One region of the Quadrisphaera oryzae genome, then DNA from elsewhere that is predicted to be linked to it. Evidence: predicted binding sites of a transcription regulator. Region 1 holds the regulator's gene; the other holds the start of a gene.
What was found. Region 1 encodes LexA, which represses DNA repair genes until DNA is damaged. Its sites were predicted from a motif close to TCGAACANNTGTTCGA; they were not measured.
Positions count from the first base shown of each region.

Region 1 (5,685 bases):
GGCAAGCAGGTCGCCCGCGCCGCGCTGAGCGAGGTCTTCGACGTGGCCGAGCGGCTCGTCGAGGTCCAGCCCGGTGCCGACGGCGCGGGCGAGGACGTCGCGTGGCTCGAGGCGCCCGGCGCCTGGCGCCGTGACGCGGCGGGCGAGGAACCCCGCCCCCGCGTTCTCCACGTGGCCCCGCTGAGCGTGGCGATGACGCTGCGCGAGCACCTGTTCGGCGGGTCCACGGTGGTGCTGACCTCCGCCACGCTCACGCCGGGCGGGTCCTTCGACGCCGCCGCCGGTGCGCTCGGCCTGCAGGGGGCCGGGGCGCCGCAGTGGACCGCGCTCGACGTCGGCAGCCCGTTCGACCACGCCCGGCAGGGCATCCTCTACGTGGCCAAGCACCTGCCGCAGCCCGGCCGGGAGGGCCCGGTGCCGGAGGTGCTGGAGGAGGTCGAGCAGCTCGTCGTCGCCGCCGGCGGCCGCGCGCTGGGGCTGTTCTCCTCCCGCCGCGCCGCCGAGGCCGCCGCCGAGGCCCTCGGGGACCGGCTCGCCCAGCACGGCATCTCCGTGCTCTGCCAGGGCGACGACACCGTCCCCAACCTCGTGCGGGAGTTCGCCGCGGACCCGCGCACCTGCCTGTTCGGCACCCTGACGCTGTGGCAGGGCGTGGACGTGCCCGGCCCGTCCTGCCAGCTGGTGGTCCTGGACCGGATCCCCTTCCCCCGCCCCGACGACCCGCTGTCCTCGGCTCGCGCGGAGGCCGCCGACCGCGCCGGCGGCAACGGCTTCATGGCGGTCTCGGCCACCCACGCGGCGCTGCTGCTGGCGCAGGGCGCCGGGCGGCTGCTGCGCAGCACCTCCGACCGCGGCGTGGTGGCCCTGCTCGACCCGCGGCTGGCCACCAAGCGGTACGGCTCGTTCCTGCGGGCGAGCCTGCCGCCGCTGTGGCCGACCACCGACAAGGAGGTCGTCCTCGGTGCGCTGCGCCGCCTCGACGCCGCAGCGAGTGATCAAGAGGCGGCTGCCAGCGCGTCTGCTTAGCGTCGCTGCATGACCACCCAGAGCGAGAAGAGCAGCCAGACCACCGTCCAGGACGCCACGGCCACCGCCGTCGCCGGCAGCGTGAAGACCTCCGACGGCGTCCTGGAGGCCGCCACGCAGCTGGCGGGTGAGGCAGCGGGAGACCGCACCACTCCCGAGCACCTCATGGCCGCGGCCACCGCCGCGTGCCTCCAGCAGTCGATCGGCATCGCCGCGTCCACGCAGGACGTCGACGCGAGCGACGCCCAGGTCACCGCGCACGTGACGCTGACCACCGCCGAGGAGGCCGGCTACACGAGCCACATCACGCTGGAGGTCAGCGGCCTCGCCGACGACGTCGCCGAGCGCGTGCTGGAGCAGGCCCAGCAGATCTGCCCGTTCACCAAGGCCCTCGCCGGGTCCGACCTCACCGTGCGGCTCGCCGCCTGACCCTGCTGGCAGACTCCCGGTGTGACGCAGCACGGTCTGGAGCAGCACTGGGACCTCGTCGTCGTCGGGGCGGGGCCGGCGGGCTCGGCGGCGGCCCTGGGGGCGCTGCACCAGCGGCCCGGTGCCCGGGTGCTGCTCCTGGACCGCGCGGACTTCCCGCGGGACAAGGTCTGCGGGGACGGCGTGGCCCCGCACGCCCTCGACGTCCTCGAGACCGTCGGCGTCACCGGCCTGCTCGACGACTGGCCGGTGGCGCCGCGGCTGCGGATCTCGGTGGTGGGGGCGCCTGGCGTGCCGGTGGTCGAGGAGGCCATGAGCCGACCGGCCCAGGTGGTGCCGCGCGCGGTGCTCGACGAGCGGATCCTGCGGGCCGCCACCGACCGGGGCGCCGTCCTGCGCCGGGCTCGCGTGCGCGACGTGCTGCAGGACGGCGCCGGGGTCGGCGTCGTCCTGTCCGACGGGGAGCTGGTCCGCGCCCGCGTCGTGGTGGGGGCCGACGGCGCCCACTCGGAGGTGCGGCGGGCCCTGGGCCCGGCGGCCGTGCCGCCGCAGAAGCGGGGGACGACGGCGATCGCGGTGCGCGCCTACGCGCCCGTGCTGCCCGAGCACGACGGCGTGCAGGTGCTCGCCTTCTCCACCGACACCGACCGGCCCAGCTACGCGTGGTCCTTCCCGGTCGGGGACGGGCGCGCGAACGTCGGGTTCGGGCAGCTGGTGGACTCGCGCTCGAGCGCGGGGCAGACGCCCACGCGCGCGCGGCTGCTGGAGCGACTCGAGGAGCTGCTGCCGGGGACCACGGCCGGCGCCGAGCAGGTGGCCGGGCACCCGCTGCCGCTCTCGACAGGTCGCAGCGGTGTGTGGTCGGTGGGCAGGGTGCTGCTCGCGGGCGACGCGGCCAGCCTCGTCAACCCCGTGACGGGGGAGGGCATCTACTACGCGGTCCTGTCCGGCGTGCTCGCCGGGCGCGCGGCGCTCGGAGGTGGCCGCTACGACCGCATGCTGGGCGAGGCGCTGGTCGGGCACCTGCGGCACACGGACCTCGCGGCCCGGCTGGTCCGCAGCGACCGGCTGCTGCACGCGGCGCTGCGCGCCTCGGCCCGGGACACCGGCGTCTTCGACGACGTCGCCGACATCGGCCTGGCCCGCGGACGCCTCACGCGCCGCGTGGTGACGGGGATGGGCCGGGCCCTGCTCGCCGGCTGATCCTCGAGCGAACCGCCACCTGGAGTGGCGGTCCGCTGTGACCTGCGCCACGTTGGGGTGATGTCGACCCGCGACGACGCGGCCGGTCAGCGACCGACGAGCGCCACCCCCTCCGCCAGCACGTCAGTCCTGGACCCCTTCCGCGGGTCGACGCTCGCGGTGCCGCAGGTGCGGGCGCTGCCGAAGCCGCCGAGCCGGTGGCTGCCGCTCATCGGGCCGGGCATCATCGCCGCCGGCGTGGGGCTGAGCAGCGGCGAGTTCGTGCTGTTCCCCTTCATCGCCTCGCAGGTGGGGCTGGTGTTCGTGTGGGCCGCGGTGGTGGGGGTGGTCACGCAGTACTTCGTGACCATGGAGATCGAGCGGTACGCCCTGGCCACCGGCGAGACGGCGGTGACGGGCTTCAGCAGGTTCTGGCCGCACTGGGGCCTGGTCTTCGCCGTCCTCACCTACGGCGCCAACCTGTGGCCGGGGTGGGCCACGAGCTCGGCGACGCTCATCAGCTTCCTCACCGGCGGGACACCGCGGTTCATCGCCATCGGCCTGCTGGTGGCCATCGGGCTCATCCTCACCCTCGCCCCGGTCGTCTACGTGGCGCTGGAGAAGATCCAGATGGTCAAGGTGGCCGCCGTGCTGCTGCTGCTCGTGGTGGGCGCCGTCGCGGCCATCTCGGCGACGGCGTGGCGCGACGTGCCGACCATCGTCACGCAGGCCGGCTTCCCCGCGGCCGAGCTGGGGTTCGCCACCCTCTTCGGCGCCATGATCTTCGCCGGCGCCGGCGGCGGGCAGAACCTCGTGCAGTCCAACTGGATCCGCGACAAGGGCTTCGGCATGGGGCACTACGTGCCGCGGCTGCAGAGCCCCGTCACCGGTGAGCCGGAGGCGGTGCCCAGCACCGGCTACGTCTTCCGCGTCGAGGGCCCCGAGGGGGAGGAGAACCTGCGGCGCTGGCGCGGGTGGTGGCGCTTCGCCAACGTCGAGCAGCTGAGCACCTTCGTCGCCATCACCGTGGTGTCGATCTTCTTCACCTCGCTGCTGGCCTACTCCACGGTCTTCGGCCTCGAGGACCTGCCGAGCGACATCCAGTTCGTCCGGGTGGAGGGCGAGCAGCTGGCGCAGGCCGTCGGCAGCTGGTTCGGCGTCTTCTTCTGGGTCATCGGGGCGTTCTCGCTGTTCGGCGCCGCGCTCGGCATCACCGACTACACCAGCCGCATGGCCGCGGACGTGCTCAAGACCAGCTACCTCAGGGGCGCCGACGAGAGCCGCCTCTACTTCTGGCTCACCTGGGGCCTCGTGGCGATCGGCATCGTGGTGCTGCTGGTCGGCTTCGACCAGCCGATCGCGCTCGTCGTCGTCTCCGCCACCGTCGGCGGTCTCATGATGACCATCTACTCGGCGCTGCTCATCGCCACCAACCGCCGGCTGCTGCCCGCGCCGCTGCGCGTCAGAGGTGTGCGGCTGGCGCTGCTGGTGGCCGCCATCCTCATCTACGGCACGGCGACCGTGCTGACCATGGCCCAGCAGCTGCCGAAGCTGCTCGGCTACTTCGGCTAGAGCGAGCGCAGCACCGTGACGACGCGGCCCAGGACGGTCGCGTCGGTCCCGTCGATGGGGGAGTACGCGTCGTTGCGGGGGAGCAGCTGCACCCGGCCGCCGCGGCGCTGCAGCACCTTGACCGTGGCCTCGCCGTCGATCATGGCGGCGACCACCTCGCCGTTCTCGGCGACGGGCTGGCGGCGCACCACCACGTAGTCGCCGTCGCAGATGGCGGCGTCCACCATGGAGTCACCGACCACCCGCAGCGTGAAGAGCTCGCCCTCGCCGACCAGCTGGCGGGGGAGGGCGAAGACGTCCTCCACCTCCTGCTCGGCCAGCAGCGGCGCACCCGCCGCGATGCGGCCGACCAGCGGCACGAAGGCGGTGTCCTCGCTCTCCGGCACCACGGGGACGGCGGGGCCGCCCTCCTCGCGGCCCGCTCCGCGGCCGGCGTCGACCACCTCGATGGCGCGCGGGCGGTTGGGGTCGCGGCGCAGGTAGCCCTTGCGCTCGAGCGTCACCAGCTGGTGCGCGACGCTGCTGGGGCTGTGCAGCCCGACGACCTTGCCGATCTCCCGCATGCTCGGCGGGTAGCCGCGGCTCGAGACCGACTCGCGGATGGTGTCGAGGACGGCCCGCTGCCGGCTGGTGAGGTCGTCAGCTCGGCTGGAGGTCCCCTTCGGGGCTGTCGTCGCCACGAACGCAGCGTAGTGGATCGAGCACGCGATCTCAAACAGGCGTTCGACCCGCGTCGGGGTCTCGGCCAGGGGGCGCGCAGACCGTACTGTTCCGTCGTGTCCGTCGTGCCGCAGCAGGAGACGCCCTCGCTCTCGAGGGTCGAGGTCAACGGCCTCAACGTCATCGACGAGTCCGAGCGCCGCGGGAAGCCGTCCAGCCTGTTCTGGCCGTGGTTCGCCGCCAACGTCTCCGTCTTCGGCATCGCCAACGGCGCGTTCGTGCTCGGCTTCGGGGTCAGCTGGTGGCAGGCGCTGCTCGCGGGTGTGGTCGGGATCGTGGCGTCGTTCCTCCTGTGCGGGCTCGTCGCCCTCGGCGGCACCCGCGCGTCCGCGCCGACCATGGTGGTCTCGCGCGCGGCGTACGGCGTCCGCGGCAACAAGGTCCCCTCGGCCATCAGCTGGCTGCTCACCGTCGGGTGGGAGACGGTCCTCGTCTCGCTGGCGGCGCTGGCCACCGCCACCGTGTTCACGACGCTGGGCTGGGGCGGCGGAGCGGTCACCAAGGCGGTCGCCCTCGTCGTCGTCGTCGCCCTGGTGGTGGGCGCCGGGGTGCTGGGCTTCGAGGCGATCATGAAGCTGCAGGCCGTCATCACCTGGGTGACCGGCGTGCTGACCGCGGTCTTCCTCGCGCTGCGGGTGCCCGACCTCGACTGGGGCGCGATCACCTCGGCGCCGAACGGCTCCTGGCAGGCGCTGCTCGGCGCGGCCGTGTTCAGCATGACCCTGTTCGGGCTCGGGTGGGTCAACGCCGCCGGCG
Region 1 is NZ_JACNME010000005.1:42,307-47,991, reverse strand. Features, by position in the region: gene H7K62_RS11125 (ATP-dependent DNA helicase) at 1-1,026, shown strand, start outside; gene H7K62_RS11120 (OsmC family protein) at 1,036-1,455, shown strand; gene H7K62_RS11115 (NAD(P)/FAD-dependent oxidoreductase) at 1,477-2,658, shown strand; gene H7K62_RS11110 (Nramp family divalent metal transporter) at 2,719-4,209, shown strand; gene lexA (transcriptional repressor LexA) at 4,206-4,889, opposite strand; gene H7K62_RS11100 (purine-cytosine permease family protein) at 4,986-5,685, shown strand, end outside.

Region 2 (5,685 bases), on a different contig from region 1:
CACCGGACAGCAACGCGTCCCGGAGGATCACCTGCACCTGGTCGATGTGGCCCGCCAGCGCGGTCATCCGCTGGCCGGCGCGGCTCAGCTCCAGCGCGCGCTGGCTGCTGTCGCTCACGGATCCAGCGTCACGACGGTGAAGCCGGACAGCAGCGCGATGAGCGCCGCTCCGGTGCCGGCGAGCGCGAAGAGCTTGGCCTTGATGGTGGTGCGGCGGGGCTGCAGCCTGTTGAGCAGCACGAGGACCTCCAGGGATGCCGGTTCCACACCTGGATCGGTCGGTGCGCGCGCCTGGTGGAGGGGATGCAGCAAGATCCTTTCTCCGGTGTTGCCGAGAGCACGACCTGCTGCAGGTCCCCTGGTGTCAGCGCAGCAGCCAGAGCGGGTCGTCGAGGAAGCGCTGCGCGCACTGCAGCGAGCCCGGCAGCTGCGCGTCGAAGAGCCCCTCGGGCAGCGCGTCAGCCCGGTGGCCGGTGGTCCAGCCCAGCAGCTGGAGCCGCCTCAGCATCGCCAGCGCGCAGGCGTGCAGGAGGTCGACCTCTGACAGCGGGGACACCTCGCGGTAGCCGGCCACCCACGCCCGCGCCATGGCCGGCGCGTACGGCTCGTGGTCGACGAAGCTCAGGGCCGCCGCGAAGTCGTAGAGGTAGAACCCGAAGCCGCAGTCGTCGAAGTCGATGACCGTCAGGGCGCCACCGGCCCCGGCCATGATGTTGGAGGGCCGCAGGTCGGCGTGGATCAGGCCCCGGTGCTCACGGGTCGCCGGGAGGTCGGCCAGCAGCTCCAGCGCACGGTCCTGCGCCCTCGCGAGCAGCAGCTCGTCCTCAGCCCGCTGGACGGCGGCCTCCCACGGGCCCCAGCGAGCCGTGGGGCCCACCAGGTCCGGCAGGTCCCACGTGAACCGCTCGAAGGCGTGCGGCAGCTCCCAGGACCGCGCGTGCTGGTGGAACCGCGCCGTCCACCGGCCGATCGTGCGGTAGCACTCGGCGGGGTCGTCGAGGTCCTCCAGCGGGGACCCCTCCACGAACCGCGTCGACACGCACGCCCACCCGTGCCCGCGGGTGTCCTTGACGACGGCGGTGAAGCCCCCGCGGACCGTCGGCACCGGGTCGATGAGTCGCACCTCGTCGAGCGCGTGCAGCGCTCCCAGCCAGGCGATCTCGCTGGCGATGGCGGCCGGTCCGCCCACGTACCCGGGCTGGGACACGCGGACCACGCCCACGGGGCGCCCGTCGAGGTCCAGCCGGAAGGTGGCGTTCTCCGAGACCGTGATGAGCGGCATCTCCACCCGCATCGGCTCCAGCCCCCACGCGGCGCAGACGCCGCGGTGCAGCCAGTACGGGGCCGGGGCGCCCTTGCCGAGCGCGTCGAAGGCGTGCAGGGAGACGTCGGTGCTGGGCTGCTCGACGAGCTCTGCGCGAGTGGTGGCGGTCACACCCGGATCGTGACCACCGCGGGACCTCCTGGGAGCTGGCGAAACAGGTCCTTAACGCGGCTCCCCCAGACTCCGCCCGTGACCGCTCCGCCGACGACCCCGCCGACCACCCGATCCACGATCATGGACACCAACAGCTTCCGCCCGGAGGAGGCCGACGGCGTCGACGAGCGGACCCTGGCGCTCGCGCGCCGCCGCTCGCAGCTGCTGGGCCCGGCGTACCGCCTCTTCTACCGCGATCCCGTGCACCTCGTGCGCGGCTCCGGGTCGCACCTGTTCGACGCTGACGGCGAGCGCTACCTCGACGTCTACAACAACGTCGCGAGCGTGGGGCACTGCCACCCGCGGGTGGTGGCCGCGGTCCAGGAGCAGGTGGCCACGCTCAACACCCACACCCGCTACCTGCACGAGGCGGTGCTCGACTACGCCGAGGACCTCCTGTCCACGGCTCCCGACGAGATCAGCCAGCTGATGCTGCTGTGCACCGGCTCGGAGGCCAACGACCTCGCCGTCCGGGTCGCCCAGGCGCACACCGGCGCCCGGGGCGTGGTCATCTCCTCGGAGGCCTACCACGGCAACACCGACACCGTCTCCCAGCTGTCGCCGGCGCTCGGCACCGCGCAGCCGATCGGCCCCTGGGTGCGCACGGTGCCCGCGCCCGACCCGCGCCTCGCCGCGGCCGAGGGCTCCGACGACGTCGCCGCCTGGTTCGCCGCGAAGGTCGCGGCGGCTGCCGACGAGCTGCAGGAGGCCGGTCACGGCGTCGCCGCGCTGCTCGTCGACTCGATCTTCTCCTCCGACGGCGTGTTCCCCGACCCCGCCGGGTTCCTCGCGCCGGCCGCGGCCGCGGTGCGCGCCCGGGGCGGCGTGGTCATCGCCGACGAGGTCCAGCCCGGGTTCGCCCGCACCGGGCGCGCCTTCTGGGGCTTCGCGGGCCACGGGCTGGTCCCGGACCTCGTCACCACGGGCAAGCCGATGGGCAACGGGATCCCGGTCTCGGGCCTGCTCGCGCGCCCCGAGGTGCTGGCGTCCTTCGCCGACCACCTGCCGTACTTCAACACCTTCGGCGGCAACCCCGTGTCCGTGGCGGCCGCGCAGGCCGTGCTCGACGTCATCCGGGACGAGGACCTGCAGGGCAGCGCTCTGAGGGTCGGGGCGGCGCTGCGGGACGACCTGCGCACCCTCGCGGCCCACAGCGACCTCCTCGGCGAGGTCCGCGGGTCGGGTCTCTACACCGGCCTCGAGGTGGTCGACCCGGACACCGGCGCCGGGTCCACGGCGCTGGCCCTGGACGTGGTCGAGGCGCTGAGGCAGCGGCGCGTCCTGACCTCCGTCTGCGGGGCCGGTGGGGACGTGCTCAAGCTGCGGCCGCCGCTGGTCTTCTCCCACGAGGACGGCGCGTGGCTCCTGGAGGCGCTCGAGGACGCCGTGCTGGAGGTGGGCCGGCGCCGCCGGTGAGGCGGACCCCGGTCAGCCTCCCGTGACGCGCAGCAGGGGCGCCCGGGTGTCCCGGGCGCCCCTGCTGGACCGGTGTCGAGGTGGGTGTCGAGGTGGGTCCGGCGGTGTGTCAGACGGACAGGACCGCACCGACGCTGAGCCGGTCCGGGTCGGCGCCGATGACGGCGGCGTTCGCCGCGTGCAGCGACTGCCAGCTGGTGCCGGTCGACGCGGCGATGCTGGAGAGGGTGTCGCCGGGCTGCACGGTGTAGCCCGCACCGCTGCCGGAGCGGTCGGCGGACCGCGAGGCGGCGGGCGCCTGCCGGGAGGCCGAGACCTCGCTCGCGGCGCTGCCCTGCGCGTCAGCGCTGCTCAGGCCGAGCTTGGCGGAGCAGGCGGGCCAGGCGCCCCATCCCTGGGCGGCGAGGACCTTCTCGGCCACGGCGATCTGCTGCTCGCGGCTGGCGAGGTCGGCGCGTGAGGCGTACTGCCCGCCGCCGAAGCCGGTCCACGTGCTGGAGGTGAACTGGAGACCGCCGTAGAAGCCGTTGCCCGTGTTGGTCGACCAGTCGCTGGTGGACTCGCAGGCGGCCAGGCGGTCCCACGTGCTGGCGGAGGCCGCCTGGGCCGCGGTGCCCGAGAGGGCGACCAGGGGTGCTGCTGCCAGGGAGGCTGCTGCTGCGAGGGCGAGCAGGCGACGGCGGGAGCTTCGGACCGGGGCGTGTGTCTGCTGGGTCATCAGGGCTTCCACCCTGACACAGATGACCCAGAGTGTCGAAAAGAGCCCCGGGAAGCCCCTACCGTCACTGCTAGTAGTCGCCGGGTGGGCGACGAGCCCCGCAGCGGCGGTGGTGCAGGTCAGACGGACAGGACCTGGCCCGCGAAGATGCGGTTCGGGTTGCTGCCGATCACGGAGGCGTTGGCCGAGTAGACGGCCTGCCACGTGGTGCCCTGAGAGGCGGCGATCTTGGCCAGGGTGTCGCCCGCGGCCACCGTGTACGTGCCGCCGGTGCGGTCCGCCGAGCGGGAGGCTTGCGGGGCGCGCTGGGCGGCGACGTCGGACGCGGCCGGAGCGGCCCCGGCCGAGCCGGCCTTGTCGGCGCTGCCGAGCCCGAGCTTGGGCGAGCACGCGGGCCAGGCGCCCCAGCCCTGGGCGGCGAGGACCTTCTCCGCCACGGCGATCTGCTGCTCGCGGCTGGCGAGGTCGGCGCGGGAGGCGTACTGCCCGCCGCCGAAGCCGGTCCACGTGCTGGAGGTGAACTGGAGACCGCCGTAGAAGCTGTTCCCGGTGTTGATGGCCCAGTTCCCGGTGCTCTCGCACTGGGCGAGGCGGTCCCAGGTGTCCCCCGTCGCGGCTGACGCCGGGGCCGCCACGGCGACGACGGGGGCGGCGGCGACGGCGGCGGTGGCCGCGACGCCGAGGGCGCGGCGGGTGATGCGGCTCGGCTGGGGCTGGGCGCGGTGGCGGGCGTTGCGGCTCACGGGTGACCTCCGTGTCGACGGTGCTCCGGTCCCGGTCGCACTGCTGCTCGACCGGGCGTTCGCCCACAACCTACGGACGCGGTGTGCGTCCGTGGGTGCTTTTGGGCGAACTTGTGGACGACGCGGTGCGGACTACCGTCGTCGTGTGCCTCCGGACGGCCCTGAGCACACAGATCCGCGCAGCCCGCAGGGCAGCGCCGACGCCGGTGCCGCCCGTGCGCCCGGCCGGACCGTCCTGCACGTGGACCTCGACGCGTTCTACGCAGCTGTGGAGCAGCGCGACAAGCCCTCGCTGCGCGGCAAGCCCGTGGTGGTGGGCGGCACCGCCTGGCGCGGGGTGGTGGCCACCGCCTCCTACGAGGCGAGGGCCTTCGGCGTCGGCTCGGCGATGCCTACGGCCGCGGCGCGGCGCGCCTGCCCCTGGGCGGCCTACCTCGCCCCGCGCTTCGCGGCGTACCGCACGGCCTCGGCCCGGGTGATGGAGCTGCTGGCCGACCTGGCCGGTCCACCCGGGCTGCTGGAGCCGCTCTCGCTGGACGAGGCCTACGTGGACCTCAGCGGCTCCTCCTCCGGGCCTGACGACGAGGGCGTGCTGGCCGCCGTCGTCGCCTTCCGGGAGCGGGTGCGCACCGAGGTGGGGCTGACGGCCTCCGTGGGCGTCGGCACCAGCAAGCTCATGGCCAAGGTGGCCTCCGACCTGCGCAAGCCCGACGCCCTGCTCGTGGTGCCGGCCGGCGCGGAGCGCTCCGTGCTGGCGCCGCTGGGCGTGCGGGCGCTGCCCGGCGTGGGACCGGCCACCGAGTCCCGCCTGGCGGGCCTCGGCGTCAGCACTGTGGGCCAGCTGGCGGCCACCGACGAGCGCGAGCTGGTCTCCGTGCTCGGGCGCGCCGCGGGGACGGCCCTGCACGCCGCGGCGCTGGGGGTGGACCCGCGCCCCGTGGTGCCGGAGCGGGAGGCCAAGTCGGTGAGCGCGGAGGAGACCTTCCCCACCGACGTGGTGGACCGAGCCGTGCTCGCGGCGGAGCTGCACCGGATGGCCGGGCGCGTGGCCGAGCGGCTCCTGGCCTCCGGCGTCCGGGGGCGGACCGTCACGGTGAAGGCGCGCCGCTACGACTTCACGGCCCTGGCCCGCTCGGCCACCACCGCGGGCGGAGCGGGCGTGGCCACGGCGGAGGAGATCGCCGCCGCTGCCGCTCCGCTGCTGGCCGCCATCGACGCGACGGGTGGCCTGCGCCTCCTGGGCGTGGGGGTCTCCGGCCTGGTCGGCGCGCTCGACGGGCTGGACGACCCGGTCCAGGGTGACCTCCTCGCCGACCTCCTCGCCCCGTCGA
Region 2 is NZ_JACNME010000019.1:52,654-58,338, forward strand. Features, by position in the region: gene H7K62_RS20875 (methyl-accepting chemotaxis protein) at 1-118, opposite strand, end outside; gene H7K62_RS20880 (hypothetical protein) at 115-267, opposite strand; gene H7K62_RS20885 (phosphotransferase enzyme family protein) at 365-1,435, opposite strand; gene H7K62_RS20890 (aspartate aminotransferase family protein) at 1,559-2,893, shown strand; gene H7K62_RS23345 (LysM peptidoglycan-binding domain-containing protein) at 3,003-3,611, opposite strand; gene H7K62_RS23350 (LysM peptidoglycan-binding domain-containing protein) at 3,731-4,354, opposite strand; gene H7K62_RS20905 (DNA polymerase IV) at 4,500-5,685, shown strand, end outside.
Region 2: the regulator LexA is predicted to act here: its motif matches at 4,390-4,405, upstream of H7K62_RS23350 (LysM peptidoglycan-binding domain-containing protein).